One region of the Ancylobacter sp. VNQ12 genome, then DNA from elsewhere that is predicted to be linked to it. Evidence: predicted binding sites of a transcription regulator. Region 1 holds the regulator's gene; each other region holds the start of a gene.
The links. Region 1 encodes PhoB, which activates phosphate uptake and scavenging genes when phosphate is short. Its sites were predicted from a motif close to TGTCATNNANCTGTCAT; they were not measured.
Positions count from the first base shown of each region.

Region 2: ACO2RV_RS06275 (DUF2794 domain-containing protein) is a predicted target of PhoB. The motif match lies at 3,885-3,901, and genes of this name have one in related genera.
Region 3: ACO2RV_RS10770 (alkaline phosphatase) is a predicted target of PhoB. The motif match lies at 2,405-2,421, and genes of this name have one in related genera.

Region 1 is NZ_JBMSDU010000002.1:329,427-339,646, reverse strand. Features, by position in the region: gene ACO2RV_RS05245 (ActS/PrrB/RegB family redox-sensitive histidine kinase) at 1-597, opposite strand, end outside; gene ACO2RV_RS05240 (polyhydroxyalkanoate depolymerase) at 933-2,294, shown strand; gene ACO2RV_RS05235 (LysR family transcriptional regulator) at 2,291-3,187, opposite strand; gene ACO2RV_RS05230 (SDR family oxidoreductase) at 3,317-4,081, shown strand; gene ACO2RV_RS05225 (bifunctional transcriptional activator/DNA repair enzyme AdaA) at 4,218-5,330, shown strand; gene phoB (phosphate regulon transcriptional regulator PhoB) at 5,294-5,995, opposite strand; gene phoU (phosphate signaling complex protein PhoU) at 6,046-6,759, opposite strand; gene pstB (phosphate ABC transporter ATP-binding protein PstB) at 6,782-7,603, opposite strand; gene pstA (phosphate ABC transporter permease PstA) at 7,612-8,445, opposite strand; gene pstC (phosphate ABC transporter permease subunit PstC) at 8,460-9,437, opposite strand; gene pstS (phosphate ABC transporter substrate-binding protein PstS) at 9,693-10,220, opposite strand, start outside.
Region 2 is NZ_JBMSDU010000002.1:546,842-557,061, reverse strand. Features, by position in the region: gene acnA (aconitate hydratase AcnA) at 1-2,404, shown strand, start outside; gene ACO2RV_RS06280 (DUF1223 domain-containing protein) at 2,689-3,546, shown strand; gene ACO2RV_RS06275 (DUF2794 domain-containing protein) at 3,931-4,272, shown strand; gene aguB (N-carbamoylputrescine amidase) at 4,328-5,218, shown strand; gene aguA (agmatine deiminase) at 5,229-6,320, shown strand; gene ACO2RV_RS06260 (SDR family oxidoreductase) at 6,325-7,353, opposite strand; gene galE (UDP-glucose 4-epimerase GalE) at 7,595-8,578, shown strand; gene rfbG (CDP-glucose 4,6-dehydratase) at 8,687-9,787, shown strand; gene ACO2RV_RS06245 (NAD-dependent epimerase/dehydratase family protein) at 9,790-10,220, shown strand, end outside.
Region 3 is NZ_JBMSDU010000006.1:80,117-90,336, reverse strand. Features, by position in the region: gene ACO2RV_RS10795 (tetratricopeptide repeat protein) at 1-384, shown strand, start outside; gene ACO2RV_RS10790 (hypothetical protein) at 484-735, shown strand; gene ACO2RV_RS10785 (hypothetical protein) at 830-1,438, shown strand; gene ACO2RV_RS10780 (hypothetical protein) at 1,471-1,806, shown strand; gene ACO2RV_RS10775 (DoxX family protein) at 1,959-2,363, shown strand; gene ACO2RV_RS10770 (alkaline phosphatase) at 2,470-4,212, shown strand; gene ACO2RV_RS10765 (hypothetical protein) at 4,291-4,761, shown strand; gene ACO2RV_RS10760 (ABC transporter ATP-binding protein) at 4,751-5,431, shown strand; gene ACO2RV_RS10755 (FtsX-like permease family protein) at 5,436-6,725, shown strand; gene ACO2RV_RS10750 (septal ring lytic transglycosylase RlpA family protein) at 6,974-8,047, shown strand; gene ACO2RV_RS10745 (D-alanyl-D-alanine carboxypeptidase family protein) at 8,121-9,362, shown strand; gene tmk (dTMP kinase) at 9,373-10,077, shown strand; gene ACO2RV_RS10735 (DNA polymerase III subunit delta') at 10,074-10,220, shown strand, end outside.

The DNA of each region.
Region 1 (10,220 bases):
CGCGGCCAGCGCCTCGGAGAGCTCGCGCGTCTCCTCCGCCACGCGCCAGGCATGCACGCCGATGAAGGCGATAGCGATGGCCAGCGCGAACCAGATTGCCGCGAGGTAGATCGGCGGCAGCACCGGACCGGCACCGAGATCGCTCGCCGACCATGGCAGCGGCATCTGCCACAGCCCCACCAGCGCGGCGCAGACCGCCGCGAGCACGCCGAGCAGGATGGTCGTGCGGGGAGATAGAGCCGTCGCCGAGATCAGCACGGGCGCGAGGAACAGCAGGGCGAAGGGGTTGGCGAGGCCGCCGGTGAGGAACAGCAAGGCAGCAAGCTGAAGGATATCGTAGGCCAGCAGCCAGGCCGCCTCGACATCGGAAAGACGCCGGGCGCCGGGATTGCGCAACCGCAGGGCCAGGTTCAGCCAGGCCGAGAGCGCGACCACCGCAAGGCAGGCTCCGAGCGGCAGCGTGAAGCCGAGCAGCCAGTGCACCACGACAATGGCCAGCGTCTGGCCGGAGATGGCGAGCCAGCGCAGGCGGATGAGCGTATCCAGCCGGAGGCCGAAGAAACGTTCGCCGATCGGATGGTCGAGCGAGAGCATCATGATATCTCCGTCTGAATGCCCTCGAGAGCGCCAGTGCCTTTTCCGCTATGGCGGAAGCACCGACTTGGCAGGAAAAATGCTCTGGATTCAAGCGATTGAGCGGAATTTTCCCGGCCGGATCACCGGGATCCGGAGCGATTATGCGCGAATGCGGGGAAAGCGCGAGAGCGGCTGATCGTTGACGCGGCCGCGAAAGCTCCTATTTATGCTGCAACGCACAAGGTGCCACGACCGGCAAAACCCGGTGGAGAACGGTGCTGGGTGACCTGACAGGTGGAGGACGGCCGGCCAATCTGGCGACCGTTCGGATCGCGCGCCTGGAGACGGAGGCATTCATGGCGATCGGCGTTTTCGGCGACGTTCCCGATGCGGCGGAAGCTGCACGCACGCCTGAAGTGGCGGTCGAGACGGTTTCGGCCTTCTCCAAGCCACTCTACTGGATGTTCGAGATGGGCCATGCGGCGCTCGACCCGTTGCGCGTCATGGCGGATGCGGGGCGGCTCTATTACCGCAACCCGGTCAACCCGCTCTCCCACACCGGATTCGGCAAGTCGATGTCGGCGGCGCTCGAAATGTTCGAGCGCTCGACCCGTCGCTACGGCAAGCCGGACTGGGGCATCGACGAGACGGTGGTCGGCGCGACCCATGTTCCCGTGCATATCGAGACGGTGTGGGAACGCCCGTTCTGCCGGCTGCTGCATTTCCAGCGCGACTTTCCGGTGCCGCCGCGCCGGCCGCAGCCGCGCATGGTGATCGTCGCCCCGTTATCGGGCCACTACGCCACGCTGCTGCGCGGCACGGTGCAGACGCTGCTGCCGAACCACGACCTCTACATCACCGACTGGACCGATGCCCGTAACGTGCCGATGGCCGACGGGCGTTTCGACCTCGACGACTATGTCGATTACCTCATCGAGATCTTCCGCCATCTCGGCGGCGGGGCGCATGCGCTCGCCGTGTGCCAGCCGGCCGTGCCCGTGCTGGCGGCAGTGGCGCGCATGGAGGAGATGGGCGATCCCAACGTGCCGGCCTCCATGGTGCTGATGGGTGGGCCGATCGACACGCGCGAGAGCCCGACGGCGGTGAACCTCTTCGCCGAGGAGCGCGGGCTCGACTGGTTCCGCCGCAACGTCATCACCACCGTGCCGTGGCCCAATGCCGGCGTCATGCGGCAGGTCTATCCCGGCTTTCTTCAGCTGCATGGCTTCATGGCGATGAACCTGGAGCGCCATCTGCGCGCGCATGCCGACATGTTCGGCCACCTGGTGAAGGGCGACGGCGATTCCGCCGCCAAGCACCGGGAATTCTATGACGAGTACCTCTCGGTCATGGACCTACCGGCCGAATATTACCTCCAGACGCTGCAGACCGTGTTCATCGACCATTCGCTGCCGAAGGGCGAGATGACACACCGCGGCGAGAGGGTGGACCCCTCGAAGATACGCAACGTCGCGCTGCTCACCGTCGAGGGCGAGAACGACGACATTTCCGGCGTCGGCCAGACGCGGGCGGCGCACAAGCTGTGCTCGAATCTGCCCGACGACATGAAGGCGCATTACCTCCAGCCCACGGTTGGCCATTACGGCGTGTTCAACGGCTCGCGCTTCCGCGCCGAAATCGCCCCGCGCATCTCCGATTTCGTGCTGAACCACAACTGGCCGAAGAAGGGGCACAACGCGCCGGGCGATGCGGACTAGGCTTCCCAATAGAGCGGGTCGCCGAAGGCGGCGCGCAAGGCTTCCGCCAGCGCCCGCAGCTTGGCCGTGGGATTGCGCCCCTCGGGATGGGCGACATAGATGAATTCCTCCTCGGGCTCCGCGCCGACCTCGATCACGCGCAGCGTGCCGGCGCGGATGTCCGGCCCGGCGATGAACAGCGGCAGCATGGAGATGCCGAGCCCGGCCGCGGCGGCGTCCCGCATCACGATGCCGTTGTTAACCTGCAGCCCGACCTTGGCGCGCACCTGCACGCGGCCGGCCCCGGCCACGAACTGCCAGTCGGCGAGGCCGCGGTGGGTGTAGAAAATGCCGCGATGACCATCGAGTTCGGCGAGGTCGCGCGGCGTGCCGTGCCGCTCCAAATAATCGGGTGAGGCCACCAGCACGCGCCGGCTGCGCGCCAGACGCCAGGCGGTGAGCGGGCTGTCGCGCATCGGCCCGTGGCGGATCACGCCGTCGAAGCCCTCCGCCTGCGCGTCGACCACCCGGTCGTCGAGCTCGATGCTCAGCTCGATCGCAGGATGGTGGCGCAGGAAGGGATAGAGCGCCGGGCCGATATGCAGCGTCGTCAGCGTCACCGGGGCGGAGAGGCGCAGCGGGCCGGCAAGGGTGCCGCGCCGCTCGGCCAGCGTGGCGACCGCCGCGTCGAGGCCGCGCAGCGATTCCGAGGCCATCTCCAGAAAGGCCGCGCCGTCTTCCGTCAGCGACAATTTGCGCGTCGAGCGATGCACCAGACGGGCGCCGAGACGGTGTTCGAGCTGCGCCAGGCGGTCGCTGACCACCGATTTCGACAGGCGCAGCCGGCGCGCCGCCTCGCTGATCGAGCCCGCCTCCGCGATGGCGACGAAGGCGGCGATGCCGTCCAGTTTCATCGTTCGATTTTTCCGGACATGAAATCCATTTTCAGCAGTCTAATCCGGACGAGGTGTCCTCGCCATACTTCTGCGTGACACAGGCCGCGGCGTTCCCGGCGGTGGATGGTTCATTCAAGGAGATTTTTCATGCCCCGTCTCAAGGACAAGGTCGCGCTGATCACCGGCGCCAGTTCCGGCATCGGCCGCGCCACCGCGCTGCTGTTCGCCGCCGAGGGCGCAAAGGTCGTGGTTGGCGCGCGCCGCAAGGACGAGCTCGACACGCTGGTCGCCGAGATCACCGCCGCCGCCGGCGAAGCGGTGGCGCTGGCCGGCGACGTGCGCTCGGAAGACTATGCGCAGGCACTGGTGGCGCTGGCGGCCGAGCGCTATGGCCGGCTCGACATCGCCTTCAACAATGCCGGCACTCTCGGTGAGAAGGGGGCAAGCACCGGCGTCTCGGCCAAGGGGTGGGAGGACACGCTGGCGGTCAACCTCACCGGCGCGTTTCTCGGCGCGAAGTACCAGATCGCGCAGATGCTGAAGAACGGCGGCGGTTCGGTGATCTTCACCTCGACCTTTGTCGGCTACACCACCTCGTTTCCCGGCCTTGCCGCCTATGCCGCCTCGAAATCGGGGCTGATCGGCCTGACCCAGACGCTCGCCGCCGAATACGGGCCGCAGGGGGTGAGGGTCAACGCCGTGCTGCCCGGCGCGGTGGAGACCGAGATGTATCGCGAGGCCAATGACACGCCCGAGGCGCAGTCCTTCATCACCGGGCTGCATGCGCTCAAGCGGGTGGGGCGGCCGGACGAACTGGCGCGCGCCGTGCTCTATCTCGCCTCGGACGATTCGTCCTTCGTGTCGGGCACCGCACATCTGGTCGATGGCGGATTGTCGATCACCCGCACCTGAGAGGTGGGCTCGCAACGCCGGCCTGCTCCCTCTTCCCAACGGGGAGAGGGAATTACACGTCGGGCGTCGCGCCAGCGCGAAGAATAACCGCCCGATTTGCGGCGGCACGGTTCGGCTGAGATGATACCCCTATCGCATGCTGTTCGACCTGCCCGACCACGCCACGCTCTACCGCGCCCTTCTCGACCGCGACGAGGGCTATGACGGCCGCGCCTATGTCTGCGTCGCCACCACCGGCATCTTCTGCCGGCTGACCTGTCCCGCGCGCAAACCGAAGCCGGAAAACTGTACCTTCCACGCCACCATCGGCGCCTGCATCGAGGCCGGATTCCGCCCCTGCAAGCGCTGTCATCCGCTGCAGCCGGCGGCGAATGCCGATCCGGTCATCGGCGCGCTGCTCGCGGCGCTGGACGCCCGACCGGACCGCCGCTGGAGCGAGACGCATGTCGAGCGCATGGGGTTCGACCTGTCGACGGTGCGGCGCACCTTCAAGCGGCACTTCGGCATGACCTTTCTGGAGATGGCGCGCCAGCGCCGCCTGCGCGAGGGGTTCGAGACGCTGTATGAGGGCGGCAAGGTGATCGAGGCGCAACACGTAGCCGGCTTCGAATCTGCCAGCGCCTTCCGTGCCGCCTTCGCGCGGCTGCTGGGCTGTGCGCCGGGCGACATTGCCGGGCGCGGCGCGCTGCTGGCCGACTGGATCGCCACGCCGCTGGGCGACATGATCGCCATCTCCAGCGGCTCGCATCTCCATCTTCTGGAATTCATCGAGCGCCGGGCACTGCCCACCGAGATCGCCCGGCTGCGGCAGCGGGCCAAGGGCGACCTCGGCATTGGCGGCTTCGCGCCCACCGAACAGATCCGCGCCGAACTCGGCGATTTCTTTGCCGGCCGCTCCGCGCATTTCGCCACGCCTTTGGCGCTCGACGGCAGCGCCTTTACCCGCGCGGTCTGGGCCGAGCTGCGGCGGATACCGCCCGGCGCGACGGTGAGCTATTCGGAAATCGCCCGCCGCGTCGGGCAGCCGTCGGCGATACGGGCGGTGGCGCGGGCGAACGGCGCCAACCAACTGGCGCTGATCATCCCCTGCCATCGCGTCATCGGCGCCGACGGGTCGCTGACCGGCTATGGCGGCGGCCTCTGGCGCAAGCAGCGGCTCTTGGAGATCGAGCAGCAATACCGCGCGCCGCAGGCCGCAGCCGCCGCGCCCGATCAATGGGCGCGGGCGAACATCTCGTTGAACGAATAGCCGGAGCCGCGCACGGTGCGGATCGGGTCGGGCTGGCGCGGGCGGTTGAGCGCCTTGCGCAGGCGCCCGACATGCACGTCGACCGTGCGCTCGTCGATATAGACGTCCTGGCCCCACACGCCGTCGAGCAGCTGCTCGCGCGAATAGACCCGGCCGGGCGACTGCATGAGGAATTCCAGCAACCGGAACTCGGTCGGCCCCAGATGCAGCTCGCGGCCGGCGCGGTGGACGCGCTTGGTTTCGCGGTCGAGCTCGATGTCGCCGGCACGTAGCAGCGTCGAGATGTGCTCGGGCTTGGCCCGGCGCAGCAGCGCGCGCACGCGCGCCACCAGCTCCGGCACAGAGAACGGCTTCACCACATAGTCGTCGGCACCGGTGGCGAGGCCGCGCACCCGCTCGGTCTCCTCGCCGCGGGCGGTGAGCATGAGCACCGGCATGCGCTCGGTCTCCGGCCGGGCGCGCAGGCGCCGGCACAGCTCGATGCCGGAAAGGCCCGGGAGCATCCAGTCGAGAATCAGCAGGTCCGGCACGCTTTCGCGCAGCCGGGTCTCCGCCTCGTCGCCCCGCCCGACGCTGTCGACGGCGTAGCCCTCGGATTCGAGATTGTAGCGCAACAGGAGGGTGAGGGGCTCCTCATCCTCCACGATCAGAATATTGGTCGGCATAGGGGGCGTCCCGATCGCTTGCCAGAGGGCCTTGCCAGAGTGACCGTCCCTCACGCCGGGAACGGAACCGCCGTGATGCTGGAGGTGTCCTGCTTGGGCCGCTCGTCGGCAAGCTGCTGGCCGGTCGAGAGATAGTGCACGGTCTCGGCGATGTTGGTCGCGTGGTCGCCGATGCGCTCGATGTTCTTGGCGCAGAACAGCAGGTGCGTGCACAGCGATATGTTGCGCGGATCCTCCATCATGTAGGTGAGGAGCTCGCGGAACAGCGAGGTGTAGAGAACGTCCACCTGGCCGTCGCGCCGCCACACTTCCAGCGCGCGGGCATCGTCGCGGCCGGCGTAGGAATCCAGCACTTCCTTGAGCTGCTCCTGCACCATCGCCGACATGTGCTCGACGCCGCGCACCAGCTTCTGCGGATGGAACTCGCCGGTCAGCGCCAGCACGCGCTTGGCGGTGTTCTTGGCGAGATCGCCGATGCGTTCCAGATCGTTGGCGATGCGCATCGCGGCGACGATCTCGCGCAGGTCGCCGGCCAGCGGCTGGCGGCGGGCGATGGTGAGGATGGCCTTTTCCTCGATCTCACGCTGCAGCAGGTCGACCGGGCCGTCGAGCACGATCACCTTCTGGGCCAGTTCGGCGTCGCGCTTCACCAGCGCGGCGACGGAATCGGTGACCAGGCGCTCGGCCTGGCCGCCCATCTCGACGACGCGGCGCGAGAGTTCCTTCAGATCGGTGTCGAAGGACGAGACGATATGTTCGGTCATGGATTGATCCTCCGCCGCCGGTTCAGCCGAAGCGGCCGGTGATGTAGTCGCGGGTGCGCGCCTCGCGCGGATTGGTGAAGATCTCGGAGGAGGTGGCGACCTCGATCAGCTCGCCGAGATAGAAGAAGGAGGTGATGTCGGCGCAGCGCGCCGCCTGCTGCATGTTGTGCGTCACGATGACGATGGTGAATTCCTGCTTCAGCTCGTCGATCAGGTCCTCGATCTTCGAGGTCGAGATCGGATCGAGCGCCGAGGTGGGCTCGTCGAGCAGGATCACTTCGGGGCGCACCGCGATGGTGCGGGCGATGCACAGGCGCTGCTGCTGGCCGCCCGACATGCCGAGCGCCGAGGTGTGCAGCCGGTCCTTGGTCTCTTCCCAGATCGCGGCCTTGCGCAGGCACCATTCCACCCGCTCGTCCATCTGCGCCTTGCTCAGCTTCTCGTGCAGCTTCACGCCGAAGGCGATGTTGTCGTAGATCGACATCGGGAACGGCGTCGGCTTCTGGAACACCATGCCGATGCGTGAGCGCACCACGGTGGAATCCAGTTCCTTGCTGAGCAGGTCGACGCCGTCGAACAGGATCTTGCCCTCCGCGCGCTGGCCCGGATAGAGCTGGTACATCCGGTTGAAGATGCGCAGCAGCGTGGACTTGCCGCAGCCCGAGGGCCCGATCATCGCGGTGACGCGCTTCTCGGGGATCTCGAAATTGATGTTTTTCAGCGCGTGGTTGTCACCGTAGAAGAAGTTCAGCCCCTCGACCTTGAGCTTGGGCTCGGCGGACGGCGCGGTGGCGCGGTTGACGGCGGAAGCGATGTCGATCGACGTATCGGGTGCGAAATTCATGGTCCGTCTCACTTCATCTTCGCCAGGACGAGGCGGGAAAGGATGTTCAGGGTCAGGACCCCGACGGTGATGATGAGCGCGCCGGCCCAGGCAAGGGCGACCCAGTCCTCGAAGGGGCTGGCGGCGTACTGGTAGATGGCGATGGGCAGGCTGGCCATCGGCGCGTTGAGGCTCACGGACCAGCCATTATTGCCCAGCGAGGTGAACAAGAGCGGCGCGGTCTCGCCGGCGGCGCGGGCCAGCGCCAGCAGGACGCCGGTGACGATGCCGGCCTGGGCTGCGCGCCAGGTGACCAGCGTGACCACCTTCCACTGCGGCGCGCCGAGCGCGAAGGCCGCCTCGCGCAGGCCGATCGGCACCAGGTTCAGCATATCTTCGGTGGTGCGCACCACGACCGGTATGACCAGGATGGCCAGCGCGATGGACCCCGCCCAACCGGAGAAGCCGCCGAAGGGAACGACGAGCAGCTGGTAGACGAACAGGCCGATCAGGATGGAGGGAGCGGAGAGCAGCACGTCGTTGACGAAGCGCACGACATTGGCGATCTGCGTGCCGCGGCCGTTCTCGGCGAGGAAGGTGCCGCACATCAGGCCGATCGGCGTGCCGATGACAAGGGCGACGCCGATCTGGATCAGCGAACCGACGATGGCGTTGAGCAAGCCGCCTTCCGCGCCGGGCGGCGCGGTGATCTTGGTGAAGACGTGCGGGCCGAGGGCCGGCAGGCCACGCGACAGCAGCGTCCACAGGATCCAGGCGAGAAGCACCAGGGAGAGGGCGGCGAAGCCGGTTGAAACCGCCTTGACGGTGAGGTCGGTAGCGCGACGGCGGGCGAGCGATGCCATGATTGTTTCTTCCCTCAGCCCTTGAGCTTCGACCGGACGAGCAGGCGCGAGAGCGCCAGCACGATGAAGGAAATGACGAAGAGGATGAAACCGAGCTGGAGCAGGGCCTGCAGCTTCAGCGAGCCGATCGAGGCCTCGGGGAACTCATTGGCGATGGTCGAGGCGATGGTGGCGCCCGGCGCGAACAGCGAGGCCGACATGCGCGTCGCGTTGCCGATGACGAAGGTGACGGCCATCGTCTCGCCCAGCGCCCGGCCGAGGCCGAGCATGACCGCGCCGACCATGGCGGTGCGGCCATAGGGCACGGAGACGTTGCGATAGACCTCATAGGTCGTGGCGCCGACGCCATACGCGGATTCCTTGATCATCGGCGGCACCGATTCCAGCACCTCGACGAACATCGCGGTGATGAAGGGCAGGATCATCAGCGCGAGGATGAGGCCGGCGGTCAGCATGCCGGCACCCAGCGGCGGGCCCTGGAACAGCGCGCCGATCAGCGGGATCGGGCCGAGCCATTCGATCAGCGGCGGCTGCACATAGAGCGCGACCAGCGGAACGACGACGAAGAAGCCCCACATGCCATAGATGATGGAAGGGATGGCGGCGAGCAGCTGGATGGCGACACCAATCGGCCGGCGCAGCGGGCCGGGCGCAATCTCGGTGAGGAAGAAGGCGATGCCGAAGGAGAGCGGCAGCGCCACGATCACCGCGATGACGGCGCTGAAGACGGTGCCGAACACCATGACGCCGGCGCCGAAACGCTCGGTGACCGGGTTCCAGGAGGTGGACCAGAGGAAGGCGATGCCGAATTCGCGCAACGCCGGCAAGCCGCCCTGGAACAGCATGGCGATGATGAGGCCGAGCAGCACCAGCACGAAAACGCCGCTGCCCCAGAGCAGCGCGACGAAGATGGGATCGCTGATGCGGCCGGTCGGTTTATGCGCAGCGAGCAGCTCGGGCGTCGCCTTCGTTCCGCTCAAGGTGGCGTCCATGTCATGTGTTCCTAACAGCGCCGGCCACGGGGTGGGCGTGGGAGGCGTACCGCGCTCGGCACGAGCATCGCTGGTTTGGTCGGCAGACGGGCGGGCGTCGCGCAGGTGATGCATGTCGGCGATGGCTTGTCGCCCGCGCCGCCGTCATCGCATCCGCCGTCGCCGGACGTCCACGCCTTAAGGTATAGCCCGGAAGGTTCGACGAAAAGGGCGGCCGCCGTAACGGCCGCCCTCTGTTTGAGGCGGAAGGGACGATCAGTTCGTCCAGACGGCCTTGCCGTCGGCCTTAACTTCGCTGGCCCAGGCCTTCTTGACTTCCTCGACCACCGAGCCCGGCAGCGGGATGTAGTGCAGCTTCTCGGCGATCGCGTCGCCTTCGTTGCCGTAGGCCCAGTCGAAGAACTTGATCGCGGCAGCCGACTGGGCGGCATCGGTCGGGTTCTTCGGCAGCAGGATGTAGGTCGCCGAGGTGATCGGCCAGGCGCCTTCGCCGGCGGTGTCGATCATCGAGGCGGCAAAGTTCTTGGCATGGGTCCAGTCGGCCGCGGCGGCGGCTTCCATGAACGCCTTGGTCTCGGGCTTCACGACCTTGCCGGCCTTGTTGACGAGGTCGGTGGTGGCCAGCTTGTTGGCGGCGGCGTAGATGAACTCGACGTAGCCGACCGCGCCCTTGGTGTTCTTCACGGTGCCCGCAACGCCTTCATTGCCCTTGGCGCCCGCGCCGGTGGGCCACTGCACGGAGGTGGCGGCGCCGACGCTGGACTTCCAGTCCGCGCTGGTGGC
Region 2 (10,220 bases), 220 kb from region 1:
CGGCGTTCCCGCCGTGGTCGATCTCGCCGCCATGCGCGACGCCATGGTGTCGCTCGGCGGCGATCCCAAGCGGATCAACCCGCTGGTCCCCGTCGACCTCGTCATCGACCATTCGGTGATCGTCAATTTCTTCGGCAACAATGCCGCCTTCGGCAAGAACGTCGAGGAAGAATACAAGCAGAACCAGGAGCGCTACCGCTTCCTGAAATGGGGCCAGTCGGCGTTCGACAATTTCCGCGTCGTGCCGCCGGGCACCGGCATCTGCCACCAGGTGAACCTCGAATATCTCGCCCAGACCGTCTGGACCAAGGACGAGGACGGCACCACCGTCGCCTATCCCGACACCTGCGTCGGCACCGACAGCCACACCACCATGGTGAACGGCCTCGGCGTGCTCGGCTGGGGCGTGGGCGGCATCGAGGCCGAGGCGGCCATGCTCGGCCAGCCGGTCTCCATGCTCATCCCCGAGGTGATCGGCTTCAAGCTGACCGGCCAGCTCAACGAGGGCATCACCGCCACCGACCTCGTGCTGACCGTGACGCAGATGCTGCGCAAGAAGGGCGTGGTCGGCAAGTTCGTCGAATTCTTCGGCCCCGGCCTCGACCATCTCTCGCTCGCCGACCGCGCCACCATCGGCAATATGGCGCCGGAATATGGCGCGACCTGCGGCTTCTTCCCCGTCGACAGCGAGACCATCGCCTATCTCGACGAGACCGGCCGCACGGATGACCGCATCGCGCTGGTCGAGGCCTATTCCAAGGCGCAGGGCATGTGGCGCCACGAAGGCACCGCCGACCCGGTGTTCACCGACATTCTCGAACTCGACATCTCCACCGTGCTGCCCTCCCTCGCCGGCCCCAAGCGCCCGCAGGACCGCGTGCTGCTCTCCGGCACCAAGGCCGGTTTCCTCACCGCGCTGGAAGGCGAGTTCAAGAAGCCCGGCGAAGCCGCCAAGCGCGTGCCGGTGGAAGGCACCGACTACACGCTCGGCCATGGCGACGTGACCATCGCCGCCATCACCTCCTGCACCAACACCTCCAATCCGAGCGTGCTGATCGCCGCGGGCCTGCTCGCCCGCAACGCGGTCGCCAAGGGCCTGACGTCCAAGCCCTGGGTGAAGACCTCGCTGGCGCCCGGCTCGCAGGTGGTCGAAGGCTATCTCAAGGCCGCCGACCTGCAGAAGGACCTCGACGCGGTCGGCTTCAACCTGGTCGGCTTCGGCTGCACCACCTGCATCGGCAATTCCGGCCCGCTGCCCGAGCCGATCTCCGAGGCGATCAACAAGAACGACCTCGTCGCCGGCGCCGTCATCTCCGGCAACCGCAACTTCGAAGGCCGCGTGAACCCGGACGTGAAGGCGAACTACCTCGCCTCGCCCCCACTGGTGGTGGCCTATGCGCTGGCCGGTTCGCTGCAGATCGACCTCACCACCGAGCCGCTCGGCACCGGCTCGGACGGCAAGCCGGTCTATCTGAAGGACATCTGGCCCTCGAACCAGGAAATCGCGACATTCATCCGCGAGAACGTCACCAAGAAGATGTTCCAGGAGAAGTACTCCGACGTCTTCAAGGGCGACGAGAACTGGCAGAAGATCGCCATCCCGCTGGGCGAGACCTATGCCTGGGACGACCGCTCCACCTATGTGCAGAACCCGCCCTATTTCGAGGGCATGGAGATGAAGCCCGAGCCGGTGACCGACATCCTCCAGGCGCGGGTCATGGGCCTGTTCCTCGATTCGATCACCACCGACCACATCTCGCCCGCCGGCTCCATCAAGGAAGCCAGCCCGGCCGGCCACTATCTGCGCGACCATCAGGTCCGCCCGGCCGACTTCAACCAGTACGGCACGCGGCGCGGCAACCATCAGGTGATGATGCGCGGCACCTTCGCCAATATCCGCATCAAGAACCAGATGCTGGGCGGCAAGGAAGGCGGCCTCACCCGCCACTGGCCGGACGGCACCGAAATGCCGATCTACGACGCCGCCATGCTCTACAAGAGCGAAGGCGTGCCCACCGTGGTGTTCGCCGGCAAGGAATACGGCACCGGCTCCTCGCGCGACTGGGCGGCCAAGGGCACCAAGCTGCTCGGCATCCGCGCCGTCATCGCCCAGAGCTTCGAGCGCATCCACCGCTCGAACCTGGTCGGCATGGGCATCGTGCCGCTGGTGTTCCAGAACGACGACAGCTGGCAGGCGCTCGGCATCAAGGGCGACGAGACCGTCACCATCAAGGGCATCGAGGGCGACCTCAAGCCGCGCCAGACGCTGGTGGCCGAAATCACCTTCAGCAACGGCACGGTGAAGAACGTCCCGCTCACCTGCCGCATCGATACGCTCGACGAGCTGGATTACTTCCGCAATGGCGGCATTCTCCAGTACGTGCTGCGCAATCTCGCGGCCTGACCGGCCGCGCATCGACGAGACAGGCGGGGCCGGCGTGCGGGAATACCGTGCGCCGGCCCCGTGTCTTTCGTGTCCTCTTCACCTTTCCGTGCGGCGGCGACAAACGAATGTGACTGGTGCCTGCGCCCCGCGCGTCCTATTGCCTAATGCATGCTCCGACCAGGCTGAGATAGGCTGATCGACGGGATGATGCTCAAGCGATTGAAATGAGAGCATTTTCTTTTCGATGCCCTGTTCCGCCCGGCCGAGAATGGATTGAGCGGCTCGCCCCGAGGCCGCGTTTCATGGACGAACCGCGCGACATGCAGGTCTTCAACGCCCCTTTCCGCCCCTGCCCCTCGGCGCGTCCGCGCGCCGCCGTGCGCGGACCGGCGGGATTCGGGTTGGTGGAGCCGCTGATGCGTGCGGCGGCGGCATGCATTGCGCTCGCCATGACCGGTCTGTTCGCCGGCCCGGCGACCGCCGGAGACGACACGGCCCGGCCGGTGGCAGCGCCGCGCGCGGTGATCGAATTGTTCACCAGCCAGGGCTGCTCTTCCTGCCCGCCGGCCGACAAGCTGATGGGCGAGTTCGCCCAGCGGACCGATGTGCTGGCGCTGACGCTGGCGGTCGACTACTGGGACTATCTCGGCTGGAAGGACACGCTGGCCAAGCACGGCCATTCGCTGCGCCAGAAGGCCTATGCCAAGCTGCGCGGCGACGGCAAGATGTTCACCCCGCAGGCGGTGGTGAACGGGCGCGTCATGGCCATCGGCTCCGACCGCGCCGTGCTGGAGCGCACCCTCGCCACCATCGACAAGCCGGCCGTGCCGGTGGAGATCGCCGCCCGCGACGGCCGGATCCATGTGACGGTCGGCCGGAATCCCGGCGGCGCGCTGTCCGGCGAGGTCTGGCTCTGCCCCGTCGCCAGCAAGATGGATGTCGACATCGGCCGGGGCGAGAACGAGGGCACCAAGATCAGCTACCACAATGTGGTGCGCGGCTGGATCAAGCTCGGCGACTGGAACGGCGGCGAGACCCGCTTCGACACGGCGCTGCGCGCCCAGAGCTTCGATGCGGATTCCGTGGCGGTGCTGGTGCAGGCCGGCAGTTCCACCGAGCCAGGCCCCATCCTCGGCGCGGCGCTGCTGCCGCTGCCCTAGGGCGCAGTCCGAAAATCCTCGATGCCCGGTTTCCTCGCTTCTGGAGGAGATCTCCGGACGCAAAGAAAAAGGGCCGGTGAGATACCGGCCCTGAAGAGCAATTCGGGGATTGAACCTAGAACATAACGACGGGCCGATCCGCTAAACGCCGCGGGGGGCTGGGGGGCTGGGAAACCGATGCGCTCTGCGAACCGGCCCGACGCTATGGTTAAGAGATTGGAATGCGGCCTTGGCGGCGCAACGGCCGAATTCGGGCGAGCCTGTGTTTTTTTCTAACGAGCGCGTGAACGCCGGACCAGGCCAGAAGAGGCTTGAAGCCGAACGGTCGCGGGAGGATCATGACGGTTGCGTGACTCGCAGCTACGTTCCAACCGGAGGACGCGCGTGGCGGATACTGAACCCATAGTCCTGCCGGTCGGCGCCCGCGCCGATCTCGTCACTTTCGACCGACGCGAGCTTGACCGGATTCTCGATCTCTACGGCCGCATGGTGGCGCTGGGCGAATGGCGGGATTACGCCATCGATTTCACCCGCGACCGCGCCATCTTCTCCATCTTCCGCCGCGCCGCCGAGGTGCCGATCTACCGGATCGAAAAGGATCCGCGCCTCGCGCGCCGCCAGGGCGCCTACACGGTGGTGTCGCAGACCGGTCTCATCCTCAAGCGCGGCCACGAGCTTGCGCGCGTGATCGCGGTGTTGGAAAAGCCGCTGCGCGCGGTCAACTGAAGGCCGCGCCGCCTAGAGACTGATTTACTCGTAGAACACGCCTCCGGAGATCGACATGCGCAGCCTGACCGTCGCCGCCACACAGATGCGCTGCGACTGGGACATTCCCGGCAATCTCGACCGCGCCGAGGCGCTGGTGCGGGAGGCCGCAAGCCGCGGCGCCCGGCTCATCCTGTTGCAGGAGCTGTTCGAGACCCCGTATTTCTGCCAGGACCAGCTGCACGACTTCCTGCGCCTCGCCGCCCCGCTGGAGGGCAACAAGCTGATCGCCCGCTTCGCCGCGCTGGCGAAGGAGCTCGGCGTGGTGCTGCCGGTCAGCTTCTTCGAGCGCGCCGGGCCGGCGGCCTTCAACTCCATCGCCATCATCGACGCCGACGGTTCGGTGCTCGGCATCTACCGCAAGAGCCACATCCCGGACGGGCCCGGCTACACCGAGAAGTTCTACTTCTCGCCGGGCGACACCGGCTTTCGCGTCTGGGACACGGCGGTCGGGCGCATCGGCGTCGGCATCTGCTGGGACCAGTGGTTCCCGGAATGCGCCCGCGCCATGGCGCTGTTAGGGGCCGAGGTGCTGCTCTATCCCACCGCCATCGGCTCCGAGCCGCAGGACCCGCATCTCGATTCCGCCGCCCACTGGCAGCGGGTGATGCAGGGCCATGCCGGGGCCAACCTCATGCCGCTGATCGCCTCCAACCGCATCGGCACCGAGGAAGGGCGCAACGGCACCTCGATCACCTTCTACGGCTCCTCCTTCATCGCCGACCCGACCGGCGCCAAGCTGGCCGAGGCCGGGCGCGAGGAGGAAGCCGTGCTCACCGCCACCTTCGATCTCGACGCCATCGCCCAGCAGCGCCGCAGCTGGGGTGTGTTCCGCGACCGCCGGCCGGAGCTTTACGGCCCGCTGCTCTCGCTCGATGGGCGCGCGCCCACCCGCGCTGCCGGCTGAGGACGTTGCCATGAGCGAGACATTGACCGGCCTGCCCGCCACCGACTGCTTCCGCATGCCGGCGGAATGGGAGCCGCATGCCGGCACCTGGATGATCTGGCCCGAGCGACCGGACAATTGGCGCGACGGGGCCGTCCCGGCGCAGCAGGCCTTCGCCCGCGTGGCTGCGGCGATCGCCCGCTTCGAGCCGCTGACCATGCTGGTCTCGGCGCAGCAATGGCGGCAGGCGCGCGCGATGCTGCCCGCCTCAATCCGGCTGATCGAGGCGTCCTCCGACGATTCCTGGTGCCGCGACAGCGGCGCCAGCTTCGTCACCGATGCGGCCGGCCGGCTGCGCGGGGTCGACTGGAAGTTCAACGCCTGGGGCGGGCTCTACGCCCCCTGCGACCAGGACGAGCTGATCGCCGCCAAGATGCTGGAGGCGGAGCGCGCCCCGCGCTACGCCGCCCCGCTGGTGCTGGAGGGCGGCTCGATCCATGTCGACGGCGAGGGCACGGTGCTCACGACGGAAGAATGCCTGCTCAACCCGAACCGCAACCCGGACCTCTCCCGCGAGGAGATCGAGCAGCACCTGAAGGACTATCTGAACGTCTCGACCGTCATCTGGCTCGGGGCCGGCCTCGTCGACGACGAGACCTCCGGCCATATCGACAACCTCGCCTGCTTCGTGCGGCCGGGCGTGGTGGCGCTGACCTGGTGCGAGGACCCGCTCGACCCGCAATATGCCATCTCGCACGACGCTTATGAGCGCCTGTCGAGCGCGACGGACGCGCGCGGACGCGCGCTGGAAATCGTCAAGCTGCCGCTGCCCGGCCCGCTCTATCGCAACGCCGCCGAGGTCATCGAGCCGGGTGACGCGACCGGCTTCATGAGCCGCGGCGCCGGCGAGCGGCTAGGGGCCTCCTATGCCAATTTCTACATCGGCAACGGCTTCATCCTGATGCCGCTGCTCGACCCTCGCCATGACGATGCCGCCCGCGACATCCTCGCCGGGCTGTTCCCGGACCGCGAGATCGTCGGCGTGGAGACCCACGAGATCATTCTCGGCGGCGGCAACATCCACTGCATCACCCAGCAGCAGCCGCAGGGCCTGCCGGGCTGAGCGCTCAGCCCTTCACCAGCCCGAGATGGATGAGGCTCTCGGCGCTGGCGAGAATAGCCTCGTCGACCGAGCGCGGCGTCCAGCCCAGCAGGCGCCGCGCCTTCTCGGCCGAGCCATTGCGCACGATGCCGAGCTGCGGCAGCGCCGCCCGCGCCATGGGCAGGCGCAGCGCGGCGAGCCGCACGAGGAAATCCGGCAATTCGAAGCGCGGCACCCGCCGCGCCGCGCCGCCGAGATTTTCCCGCAGGATCAGCGCCAGCTGGTGCAGCGAGACGCAATCCCCCGCCGTGGCGAGAAAGCGCTCGCCCGCCGCTTTGGGATCGGTCATCGCCTTCACATGCAGGTCGGCGACGTCGCGCACATCGACCACGCCGAACCAGATGCGCGGCGCGGCGGGGATCGCTCCCTCCAGCAGCGCCTTGACCAGGCCGACCGAGGTCGACAGGTCGACGCCCAGCGCCGGGCCGAAGACCCCGACCGGGTTGACCACCGCGAGCTCCATGCCGCCGCCCTCGCCGGCGATGAAGTCCCAGGCGGCGCGCTCCGCCAGCGTCTTGGATTTCATGTAGGGCTGCACGTCGGGCGCGTCCGGGTTGGTCCAGTCGCGCTCGTCATGGATGTCGCGGCGCGGCTGGTGGCCATAGCCGATCGCGGCGAAGGAGGAGGTGACGACGACCCGCTTCACTCCCGCGTCGCGGGCGGCGCGCAGCACACGCAGCGTGCCCTCGCGTGCCGGGCGGATCAGCTCGGCCTCATCCCTCGGCACGCCGGCAGGAAAGGGCGAGGCGACATGCATGACGTAATCGACGCCGGCCACCGCGTCGGCCCAGCCATTGTCGCGCTCGAGATCGGTGGTGGCGAAGCTGAGCCGGTCGCCCGGCTCGACGCCGGCACGCGCCAGCATGGACCGCACATCCGCCGCGCGGCCGGAGTGGCGCACGCTGGCGCGCACCTCGTAGCCCTCGCCGAGCAGCTTCAGAATGACATGCGCGGCGATGAAACCCGACCCGCCCGTGACCAGAACCCGCGTCATCGGCTCTCCTTGTGCGCCCGCCGGCGCAGGCCGGCCTGACGCAGGTGGGCATGGACAGCGCGCGCGGCAAGGCGCGAGAAAGCAAGTGCGTGCTCCCACGACGCTTGCCGGTGCAGGGCTGATACTCTATCGCCGTTCCCGGCACGCGATCCCGTGGTCCGGGAATGCGAGGATTGCCGGCAGTCCGACCGCGATGCGGACGCGCGGGCTGCCTGACGTCGCGAGGGGCCGGGGGTATTGCATGACCAACATTCTGGTCACGGGTGGCGCCGGCTATATCGGTGCCCATGCGTGCAAGGCGCTGAGAGATGCCGGCTTTACCCCCGTCGCCTTCGACAACCTCGCCACCGGCTGGGCGGAGGCGGTGCGCTTCGGGCCCTTCGTGCAGGGCGATCTCCTCAACCCCTCCGACATCGCGGCCGCCTTCGAGCGCTTCCGGCCGGCCGCGGTGATGCACTTTGCCGCCCTCTCCCTGGTGGGGGAATCGATGAGCGATCCCGGGCAGTACTGGCGGGCGAATGTGAACGGCGCGCTCAATCTCATTGAGGCCGCGCTTGCCGCCGGCTGCACCAATGTCGTCTTCTCCTCCACCTGCGCCGTCTATGGCGAGCATGGCGGCGGCGCGCTGGATGAGACGACGGCGCGCAATCCCATCAATGCCTATGGCGCCTCGAAGCGCGCCATCGAGGACATGCTGCGCGATTTCGATGCGGCGCACGGGCTGCGGCATGTGATCTTCCGCTATTTCAACGTCGCCGGTGCCGACCCGCAAGCCGAGGTCGGCGAGAGGCACGAGCCGGAGACCCATCTCATTCCGCTCGTGCTGGAGGCCGCCGCCGGCCGCCGACCCGCCATCACCGTGTTCGGAACGGACTATCCCACCCCCGACGGCACCTGCATTCGCGACTATGTGCATGTGTGCGATCTGGTGGACGCGCACGTTCTCGGCCTCAAATGGCTGCTCGATGGCGGCGAGAGCCAGGTCTTCAACCTGGGAACCGGCCATGGCTATTCCGTGCGCGAGGTGATCGACGCGGCGCGCGAGGTGACCGGCCAGGACATTCCGGTGATCGAGGCGCCGCGCCGGGCGGGCGACGCGACACGCCTCGTCAGCGGCGGCGAGCGCGCCGCGCGCGTGCTGGGCTGGCGGCCATCGCGCTCCTCCCTGCCGGCCATGATCGGCGACGCCTGGCGCTGGCATCGAAAAATGGCCCGGATCGTGTAAGGGCCACGGATACGCACTTTCCCGACAGTGATGACCCTGTCCTGTTGGCGGATTGATTTGTCATCCCAAGGCGTGCAGAAAGTCGCCCGTAGGAGTTTGTCAGACCTCATGCTTGCGTTTGAGAAAGCCCTCCGCGGCGCGCGGATCATGGTGACCGGGCATTCCGGATTCACAGGCAGCTGGCTCTGCGCCTGGTTCAACGACATCGGCGTCGAACTGTCGGGCTACTCGCTGGCGCCGGAAACGACGCCCAATCTCTGGCAGTTGCTCGGCCTCGAGCAGGCAATCCCGTCCGTGACCGCCGACATCATGGATTATGATCGCCTCGCAGCCGCCATGGCCGAGGCCCGTCCGGACATCGTCATTCATCTCGCGGCGCAACCCCTGGTGCGGCGCTCCTATCGCGAACCGCTGCGCACCTTCGCGGTGAACGCGCTCGGGACAGCCAATGTGATCGAGGCCGCCCGTCACACGCCCAGCGTGCGCGGCGTGGTCTGCATCACCACCGACAAGGTCTACGAGAACCGCGAATGGGCCTATGGCTATCGCGAAAGCGATCCGCTGGGAGGAAAGGACCCCTACAGCGCCTCGAAGGCCGCCGCCGAGATGATCATCAAGGGCTATGCGAGCTCCTTCAGGGGAAGCGATGATCCTGCCATCGCGATCGCGCGCGGCGGCAACATCATCGGCGGTGGCGATTGGTCCGAGGACCGGCTGATTCCCGATTTCGTGCGGGCGGTTGCCCACGGCTCGACGCTCACGCTGCGCTTCCCCGATGCGACCCGCCCCTGGCAGCATGTCCTCGCGCTGGTCCAGGGCTACGGCATGCTCGCGGCCGGCCTGCTGTCGAACGAGCCGGAACGATATGCGCGCGCGTGGAATCTCGGGCCCGAGGATCCCCGGCAATATTCGGTCCGCACCGTGCTGGAGATCATGGCCGAGCAGTGGCAGCGGCCGGATCTGAACTATCTCGACGCCCCGCTCCCGGAGGCGGGCTACCTTGCGCTCGACAGCCGCCTGGCCATCAACGAGCTGGGATGGACGGTTCCCTGGTCGGTCAAGGAAATGGTGGCCCGCACCGCGCAATGGTATCGCGAATATCATCGGGCCTCGACATCGGATGGAGCCGTCGGCGAAGCCATGCGGGATTTCACGAGGGCCCAGATTCAGGACTGGCGCGCGGCGCAGCTCGCTCTGGCGACAGGGTAGCGATGCGTATTCTCGTCGCGGGTGGGACGGGCCTGATCGGGCAGCGCTTCGTGGAGATGAGTGTCGCCGCCGGGCATGACGTGCATGCCGTCGTCCGGCGTCCCGACCACGCGCTTCCCTGCCCGGTCACCCTCACGCAGTCCCCGCTCGATGCCGCCCTCTACGGCCGCGTGGCGGCAGAGACCAGCACCGACGTCATGGTCAACCTGCTTGCGGCCGGGGTCGAACCGTCCGATCGCAGCACGGAGCGCCTCCTGGCCGCGAATGCCGTGTTTCCCGCGCGGCTCGCCTCCTGCCTGGCCTATTCCGGCGTGCGGGCCATGGTTCATCTGGGTTCGAGCGCCGAATATGCGACCCAGCCCTCATCCGAACCCATCCGCGAGACCGCGTCGCTGGAGCGGGAACGGCTGTACGGCGCGACGAAGGCCGCCGG
Region 3 (10,220 bases), on a different contig from region 1:
CAGCAGCCCGACTTCCTGTACCCGCTGATCAACCTCGGCATCATCAATGCGGGCAAGAAGAACTACGCGGCAGCGGACGCCTATTTCGCCCGCGCGGTGGCGTCCCACCCCAATTACCTCATCACCCGCACCGTATGGGGCAACATGCTGGCCGAGCAGGGCCTGTATGACGACGCCATCATCCAGTACGAGGCCGCCGCCTATATCAAGCCGGACGACGCCAAGATCCACGCCAAGCTCGCCGACCTCTACGAACGCACCGGTCAGATCGACAAGGCGCGGGAAAGCGCCGCCAGGGCGCTGGAACTCGAGCCTATCGACCAGGCCTATATCGACAAGGTCAAGCTGCTCGATGCCAAGACCGCGGGTGTGGCGGTGCAATAGCTCCGCCACCGCTTCATCCTTTCCTTCGGCAGGATGCCGCCTTAAGGAGAGCAGGAACGGGCACATGCGGCCCGGCTATCGCTTCGGGATTCCGGCGGAATGCTAGAGACGCTGTTCGTTGTCGGCTTCGTCCTGCTTCCGCTGGCGATCGCCGTGGTGCTGATCCTCTACCGGGCGCGCTTCGTAGTCATTGGAATCATTGCCCTAATCGCGGTTTTGATGCTAATTTGGTCGGTGTTGAAGGCGACTGACATCATCGGCCGTACCTTCGATGCCGAGACGCCGGCGCGCTCCATGCCCGGTAATTGCGTCGACCCGGCGCAAGGTCCGTCGCAGAACTGCCGGCTCTGAAATCGCCGTCACCAGCCGTTCGTCGCGAGCGGCGACACTCGCGCAGGGCTGGCCGGATCCACGGACCGGCTGAACGTCACGAACAGGACGGGACATGGGAAGCGAACTCGCGCTAGCGGCCATCGGCCTGGTGATCCAGGCAACAGCGCTGTTGGTGTTTCCGTTCGCGCTGCTGGCCGCCACCTGCCGGGCGATCAATGCCGTGCAAGACTGCCAGCTGCCGGCCACCCCTTACATCGAGCTCTTCTCATTGGCGGTCGGCGTCTTCGCGGGCGGCATCATCCTGTGGACGAATATCCATTGGGGCCTGCTGGATCCCGGCGAGATCTTCCGGAAGGGCGGCCCTTGGGACATGAGCTTCGGCCAGTTCCTCGCCGGGCCGGCGAACCCCTTCGCCTTCGACCTCTCCGCCATACTGGTCTGGCCATTCTCCGGCCGGCTGCCGACGCTGGCCGGACTCGCCGTGCTGTTGCTGGGCGGCGCGGTGTTCTATGTCCCCATTCTGACCTATCGCACGCGGCGAGCCTTCGCGAACGGCCTGCGCAACGCCGTGATCCTGTGCTGGAGCGCCTATGCCACCGTCTATCTGTTCTTCTACGCCGGCTGGCTGGCCAACAAGCTGAATTTCTGGATCTTCCTGCTGCTGCTCGTCGTTATCGGGATGCGTCGGCGCTCCGAGCGCGTGGTGCTGAAAATCAACTGAGCATCCGCGCCATCCTCAAGAGGAAAACGACCATGATCACGAAGTCCTCCGCCGCAATTGGCCTCGCCGCCTCCCTGCTACTCGCGGTCGCCTCGCAAGGCGCGCTCGCGCAGGCCACCGGCCAGTCAACCGAACCGCCGACAACCTTCGACCGCATTGAGAAGACGCTCTCCGAGGCGACCACGAAGGCCCTGGACTACATCTCCGGCTTCATTCCGTATTCGATGCCGGAAGTGCAGGAAAATGGCGATATCGTCATCCGCCGGGACAAGCCGAAGGCTGGCGTTGCGGCCGAAGACCCTTCCGCCACCCCGGCGCCGCAGACGCCGGGAAGCGGCACCGGTACGGGCGGCGACGTCAAGATCTGACCGACGCCACGCTATGGCAGCCTCCGCCTGGCGGCGGCGTGCCTGTGCGCTACGTCCATTGGCGTATCCGCTCTCACCGGCTTGTGTAGAGCGGGGAGGGTGGCGAATGCTACGAGGGGTGTCTTATCCCCTCCTGCCGATGGACACCCGCAATGCCGCCGCTCGACGCGATCCGCCCCTATTTTCTCAGCCTGCTTCGCGTCATTTCCGCCCTGGTCCTGTTCAGCTACGGCACACAGAAGGTGCTCTATTTTCCTGCCGCGCCTTCCGTGCCTCCGGTCGGCTCTCTGCCCTGGACCGCCGGCGTGCTTGAGCTGGTGCTCGGCTTCAGCCTGCTGGTCGGTTTCCAGTCGCGGCTGTCGGCCTTCGTGCTCTCCGGACTGATGGCCTTCGCCTATTTCCTTCGCCATGCGCCGCAGAATTTCTTCCCGGCGCAGAATGGCGGCGTCGCCGCCATTCTGTTCTGCTTCATCTTCCTCTATCTCGCCGTTGCCGGCCCCGGACCTCTCAGCCTCGACGCCGTGCTGAAGGGGAAGCGGACGGCGGCGCGCGCCTGACCGAAGGATCGGCGGCGGGGGAACCTGCGTCGGGATCGCCCAGTCATCGCAGTGACATCTGCCCGGACTACCGAAGGCCCATCCACGTCCTTGGGGAGATACTGGGATGCGCAGACTGCTCGCGGCCCTCGCTGCCACCACATGCCTGATCGCCGCGGCCGATGCGGCGACGGTCTATCCGCTCGACCGCGCCACCATCCTCGCCGGCTCGCCCTTCGACCTGAAGGTCGAGTTCGACGCCGTCGTGCAGCCCGCCGACGTCACCGTGACGATCAATGGCGAGCCGGCCGAGAAGGTTCTCGGCAAGGCTCCCGAGTTCGTCGAGAAGGAGAAGGGCGTCGACGCCTCCGCTGTTCTCTTGCGCGCCGCCAGCATCGCCACGCCCGGCACCTATAAGGTCGAGGCCAAGGCCGGCAACGAGACCAAGACGGTGACCTGGGAAGTCTACGGCACGCCGGCGACGCCCAAGGCCAAGAACGTCATCTTCTTCCTCGGCGACGGCCTCTCGGTCGCGCACCGCACCGGCGCCCGTCTCATGTCGAAGGGCATGCACGAGGGCAAGGCCGACGGCCGCCTGAACATGGATTCGATCCCGCCGGCCGCCTTCATCGGCACGTCGGCCACCAATGCCATCGCCACCGACAGCGCCAACACCATGTCGGCCTATATGACCGGGCACAAGACGGCGGTGAACGCCATCGGCGTCTATGCCGACCGCACCAAGGACGTCTTCGACGATCCGCGCGTCGAGAACATCGCCGAAGCGCTGCGCCGCACCGGCAAGAAGTCGATCGGTCTCGTCGTCACCTCCGAAGTCGAGGACGCGACGCCGGCCGCCGTGATCGGCCACACCCGCGCCCGCGCGGAGAAGGCGGCGATGGTCGACCAGCTGTTCGAGGTGAAGCCCGAGATCATCCTCGGCGGCGGCTCGGCCTATTTCCTGCCCAAGGCGACGCCCGGCTCCAAGCGCAAGGACGAGAAGGACTACATCGCGCTGTTCCGCGAGGCGGGCTATTCCCTCGCCACCGACAAGGCCGAGCTGGCCACCGCGGCCGGCAGCAATTCCGGCAAGATTCTCGGCCTGTTCCATACCGGCAATCTCGACACCGAACTCGACCGCGACTTCCTGAAGAAGGGCACAGTGTCGAAGTTCCCCAACCAGCCGGGCCTGGTCGAGATGACCAAGGTCGCGCTGGACCAGCTTTCGAAGAATCCGGAAGGCTTCTTCCTGATGGTGGAAGGCTCCTCCGTCGACAAGATGTCCCACCCGATGGACTGGGATCGCGCTCTGGTCGAGACCATCGAGTTCGATAAGGCCATTGGCCTCGCCCAGGAATTCGTAAAGACCCATCCCGACACGCTGATCGTCGTGACCGGCGATCACACCCATGGCGTCTCCGTCATTGGTACAATCGACGACGACAAGCCGGGCACGGAAATGCGCGAGAAGGTCGGCGTCTATGCCGATGCCGGCTTCCCGAACTATGAGGACAAGAACGGTGACGGCTATCCCGACCGGATCGACGTCTCCCGCCGCCTCGCCATCTTCTCCGGCAACTTCCCCGACTATTACGAGACCTTCCGCCCGAAGATGGACGGTCCGTTCGAGCCGGCGGTGCAGAATGAGAAGAAGGAATACGTCGCCAATGAGCGTTACAAGGACGTGCCCGGTGCGGTTCTGCGCATTGGCAACATCCCGCGCTCTTCCGACACGGCAGTCCACGCGGTGGACGACGTTGTCCTGCAGGCGGTCGGGCCCGGCGCTGACGGCTTCAAGGGCTACATGGAGCAGAGCGACGTCTACCGTGTTCTGGTCGAGGCGCTTGCCGTTCCCACTGCCAAGAAGTGAGTGAGGCCGAGTACCCGGCTCTGACACGACGATTGGCCCGGGCGGCAACGCCCGGGTCGAACGTGCTTTGAGGAGACGATGACGATGCCGCCAGTCTCGCGACGAGACACCCTGCTTGGCGCCCTTTACGGCACGCTGAGCCTGCCGGGGATCGCGCTTGCCGTTCACCCCGCCCTCGCGGCGACCATGCTCGATTTCGACGAGCTCTACGGCAAGGTGAGCGTGCTGGGCCTTTCCTTCTCCGACAAGGTGAAAGGACTGGCCGGCAAGCAAGTGAGCATGCGTGGCTACATGGCCCCGCCACTGAAGGCCGAGGCCGATTTCTTCGTACTGACCGAAATCCCCATGTCGATCTGTCCGTTCTGCTCGTCCGATTCGGACTGGCCCGACAACATCGTCGTCATCCGCCTCGACGCCGCGCAGACCTTCGAGCAGGCCAACGCCCTGATCGAGGTGCGCGGCACGCTGGAGGTGGGCTCCTGGACCGATCCGGCCACCGGCTTCGTCAGCCTGCTGCGCATTGTCGGCGCGAATTTCCATGCCGCGTGAGAACGGAAGCGCGCTGCGTCTGCGCCGTGTCGAGCAGCGTTTCGCCGGCCTCGACACGCCCGCGCTCGCCATAGAGGCGCTCGACATCGCCGCCGGCGAGCTGATCGCACTGACCGGTCCGTCGGGCTCCGGCAAGACCACCCTGATCAACCTCCTCACCGGCCTCGAACGCGCGGGGCAGGGGAGCGTGACGTGGGATGGCACCGACCTCGCGCAACTGACCGAAGGTGCCCGCGATCGCTGGCGCGCCGCCCATGTCGGGCTGGTGATGCAGGACTTCCATCTGTTCCCCGGCCTGTCGGCGCTCGACAATGTGCTGCTGCCGCGACGCCTCGCGCGTCTGCGGCTGCCGCCCGGCGCGCGCGAGGAAGCGGGAAGGCTGCTGGAGCGCGTCGGCATCACCCGGCTCGACCAGCCGATCGAAACCATGTCACGCGGGCAGATGCAGCGCGTCGCGGTCGCGCGGGCGCTGGCGGCGCGGCCCGGCATCATCGTGGCGGACGAGCCGACCGCCAGCCTCGACGCCGAAGCGGGCGGGCTGGTTTCCATCCTGCTGGTCGAACTGGCGCGCGAGGCTGGCGCGACCCTGCTGGTCGCCAGCCATGATGCGCGCCTCGTCGAGCGGCTGGACCGGGTGCTTCGGCTCGACGCCGGCCGGCTGAAGGACTGAGCGGATGCTGCGCTTCATCGCCTCCGACCTCCGGCGCCATTGGGCCGGCGTCATCGCCATCATCCTCATCGTCGCGCTCGCCACCGCGCTCGGCGTCGCCGTCACCTTGCAGGAGAGGGCGCTGCGGCTCGGCAGTGCCCGCGCCGCCGATGCCTTCGATCTCGTGATCGGCGCGCCCGGCAGCGAGACCCAGCTGGTGCTCTCCGCCGTGTTCCTACAGGCGGCGCCGCTGCCGCTGGTTCCCGGATCGGTGCTTGCCGGCCTCGTCGCCGATCCGCGCGTCAGATGGGCGGCGCCGGTCGGCTTCGGCGATTTCGTCGACAGCTACCCGATCGTCGGGACCACGCAGACGCTGGTCGACGGCATGGGCGGCCTCAAGGACGGACGCGGCTTCGCCCGGCTCGGCGAGGCGGTAATCGGCGCCGCCGTCGGCATGCGCCTCGGAGACCAATTCCATCCCCAGCACGGTCGAGTGGGGGAGCCCGGCGGCACGCACACCGAAATCACCTACAATGTCGTCGGTCGTCTGGCGCCGACCGGCACGGCCTGGGACCGCGCGGTGCTGGTGCCGATCGAGACCGTATGGCTCGCCCATCACCATGACGAGCCGAAGGCCGCCGTGGCGGGAGCCGAGAACCCCTTCCTGCACAATGGCGACGCAGGGGAGCCCCATGCCGGTGAGGCGGAGGGCGTTCACGACGAGGATGCCCATGCCCTCGACGCGCCGCTGAGCGCCGGCAGCATCGCCGATCCCGCCGCGCCGGGCGTGCCCGCGATCATCGTCAAGCCGCGGACGATCGCGGACGCCTACAAGCTGCGCCAGCAATACCGCTCCGACCATACGCTGGCGGTGTTCCCCGGCGAGGTACTGACGCGGCTCTACGCGACGCTGGGCGATGTGCGCACCATCCTGTCCATCGTTGCCGCCGGTGCGCAGGCGCTGGTCGGCGCGGCGATCCTGCTGGTGGTGACGGTCCATGTCGTGCAGCGGCGCCGGCAGATCGGCGCCTTGCGCGCTCTTGGTGCCCCCCGCCTTGCCATCTTCAGCATCGTCTGGGGAGAAGTGCTGCTGATCGCCGGAATCGGGCTGCTCGGCGGATTCGGTCTCGGCTATATCGGCGCGCGGGCGCTTTCTTCCCTCTTCAGCGCGGCCAGCGGGTTTGCCCTGCCGGTCTCCTTCGCCACCGACGATCTCGTCCGTCTGGCGGTCCTGCTTGGCACGACCGCCATCGTCGCCAGCGTACCGGCGATGCTGGCCTACCGGCAGTCTCCGGCGTCCGCGCTACGGTCATGATGGCCGGAATTTGACCAACCTCGGCGTACCTCCGAGGGATTCTGCATACCGCTTCGTCGCTTACCCTTCCTTTACCATAATGTAATGTTCGCCGCATTTTTGCCCTACTCCCACAGCCTCTTGGGAGACGGAGAGTGGGATTGCGGGGTAGACTTCCCGTAATTTCGGGTGAGGTGCGCCGATCCCTGCCGAACGTGCCGAGACTGGCGCGATGGCGGGGCAAGGTGCTCACAGAGTGGTCGGGGTGCATGGGGACGAATCCTGCTGAAGCTCGAGCTGCCGGCCTGCCGGCGCGCCAGGGTCTCGCTGTCGTCGGTCGCGTCGTCGCGCTTTGCGGTGTCGGTCTCCTCGTGGCGAACTGCACCGGCTCGGAGAAGCTCTCCAGCAGGATCGATCCGAAATACGGCGTGTCCGCCAGCCCGCGCGTGATCGCCATGGGTCAGCCGGTTCCCAAGGGCGGCGGCACCTATCGCGTCGGCAAGCCCTATGTGGTCGCCGGCAAGACCTATGTTCCGACTGAGCCGACCAACTACAAGGCCGAGGGCCTCGCTTCCTGGTACGGCGACGATTTCCATGGCCGCCTGACGGCCAATGGCGAAATCTTCGACATGCATTCCATCGCCGCCGCGCATCCGACACTGCCCATGCCGTCCTATGTGCGGGTGACGAATGTCAGCAATGGCCGCTCCATGGTGGTGCGCGTCAATGATCGCGGCCCCTATCACGGCAACCGGCTGATCGACGTTTCGCAGCGCGCCGCCGATCTGCTCGGCTTCAAGGGCAAGGGCACGGCGCGCGTGCGGGTCGAATATGTCGGCCGCGCGCCGCTCGAAGGCTCCGACGACATCCAGCTGGCGGCAACGCTACGCCAGAACGGCGCTCCCGCGCCCACCGTCATGTTGGCCTCCGCCGCGCCGGTGCCGATCCGCGCGGGTGCGGCTGTTGCGGCCGCCAATGTCCCGCTGCCGCCAAGCCGTCCCTTCGATCTCGGCGATACGCCGGAGATGGACGTGGCGCAGGCCCCGGTCGAGCCGGAGACTCTCGCTCCCGCGCCCATCGCGCCGGTTCGCGTCGCTGCGACCCCACGCCCCGCTGCCCCGGCCAAGCCCCGCCCAGTCCAGAGCGCCAGCACGCAACCCTATGGCGTGAAAGTCGCCAGCGCCCAGCCGGTCGCTCCGGTCCGCGCGGTACCGCTGCCGGCCCCGATCGTCGGTCAGGCGGATGCGGCGCCGACCGGCTGGATCGTCGGCGCTCAGCCGGTGATGGGCTATGCTGCCTCGGGAAGCTCTACGCCGGTCGACACCGGTCGCGGACTTTACTGACCGCCCCATTGCTGCATTGCCGTGCGTGCCGACGGCTGGTAACTCTCCCTTTGTGCAGGAGGGTCGTTTGACGATGGCGCGCGCAGGACAATCCCAGCGGAGCAGGCGACCGGTCGACAGGCTCAAGAACGGCTTGGCGGCGCTGGCGTTTATCGCCATTTTCGCGCCGATTGCGGCACGATCCCAGGCCCCGACCATCGCCGCGCCCCAGGCCATCCTGCTGGATTACGACAGCGGGACCGTGCTGTACGAGCGCGCGGCCGATACCCCCAATTTCCCCGGCAGCATCGCCAAGATGATGGCGGTGGCGGTGGTTTTCCGCGAGATCGAGGAAGGTCGCCTTTCGCCGGATACCGAATTCAAAGTCAGCGAATATGCCTGGCGCCGGGGTGGCGCGCCGTCCGGCGGGGCGACGATGTTCGCCGGGCTGAACACCTCGATCAAGGTCAGCGACCTGTTGCGCGGCGCCATCATTCCGTCGGGCAATGACGCGACGATCATCCTGGCCGAAGGCATCGCCGGCAATGAGCTGGGCTTTTCGGTCAAGATGAACGAGGAAGCCAAGCGCATCGGCATGACCGGGTCGAGCTTCCACAATTCGAACGGTCTGTCGGATCCGGACCAGAAGACGACGGCGCGCGATCTGGCGAAGCTCGCAAGCTTCATCATTCGCACCTACCCCGATCTCTACAAGATCTACAGCGAGCCGGATTTCCTCTGGAACAAGATCCGGCAGAGCAATCGCAACCCGCTGCTCGGCATGAGCCTGGGGGCGGACGGCTTCCAGACCGGCTATCTCAAGGAGGCGGGGTTCAATCTCGTCGGGTCGGCGGTTCAGGGCGACCAGCGCCTCATCGTGGTCATTCTCGGCTCCAAGACCGAGAAGGAGAGGGCGGAGGACGCCCGTAAGCTGCTCGAATGGGGCTTCCGCTCCTTCGAATCCCGTCCGCTGTTCGAAGCCGGCCAGATCGTCGGCGAGGCGACGCTCTATGGCGGTCAGAGCGGCGGCGTGCCGCTCACCGGCACGAGCGCGATCAAGCTGCTGGTGCCACGCAACGGCGACGAGCGCATCACTGCCCGCATCCGCTATGAGGGGCCTATCCATGCCCCGGTGCAGAAGGGCGCCGAACTCGCCCGGCTGGAGATTTCCCGCGGCGACCAGATCGCGCTGGAAGTGCCACTGGTTGCTGCGGAATCGGTCGCAGAGGGGCCGCTCTGGCGGCGGGCGATGGACGGAGCCTACGAATTGGTGGTCGGCCTGCTGCGTGATGGCTACGCCAAGATCGCGGCACGGCTGAGCGCCGCGACGGGCTGACGCAGCAATCATGCCACCCCGCAACGCCATCTCCGCCACTCCAGGGTCGTCTGCCGGCTCGGGGCGTTTCATCACCTTCGAGGGAGGCGAGGGCGCCGGCAAGTCGACGCAGGTGCGCCGCCTCGCCGAGCGTCTGGCCGAACGCGGTCTCGAGGTGGTGACGACACGCGAACCCGGTGGCTCGCCGGGCGCGGAGGTCATCCGCCATGTCCTGCTGGCCGGCGTTGCCAAGCCGCTCGGCCCGCTGGCGGAGGCCACGCTGTTCGCTGCGGCGCGCGCCGACCATCTCGACGTCACCATTCGGCCCGCCCTGGCCCGCGGTGCCTGGGTCATTTCCGACCGCTTCGCTGATTCGACCCGTGCCTATCAGGGTGCACAGGGTCAGGTATCTGCCATGCTGCTCGACGCGCTCGAAGCCGCAACCGTGGGACTGACGCGGCCCGACCTCACCATCCTGCTCGATATTCCCGCCGAGGAAGGGCTCGCCCGCGCGGCGGCCCGCTCCGGCGCTCGGGCCGACCGTTTCGAGAGCGAAGACCTGACCTTCCATCGGAACCTGCGTGCGGCCTTTCTCGACATCGCCGCGCGTGAACCCGAGCGTTGCGTGGTCGTCGACGGAGGAGCGCCACCGGAGCGGGTCGCGGAGGCGGTCTGGCAGGCTGTCAGCGCGCGCCTTGCGCTGCCGAAGCCGCGCCGCAAGGCGGTGCGCGCATGAGCGAACAGGTTCTGGAAGGCGACCGTTTCGGATCGGCACCCGCACCACGCGAAATCCAGCATCTCGTCGGCCATGCCGAGGCGCAGGAGAGCGTGCGCGAGGCCTGGAGCGCCGGGCGCCTGCCGCATGCCCTGCTCATTGGC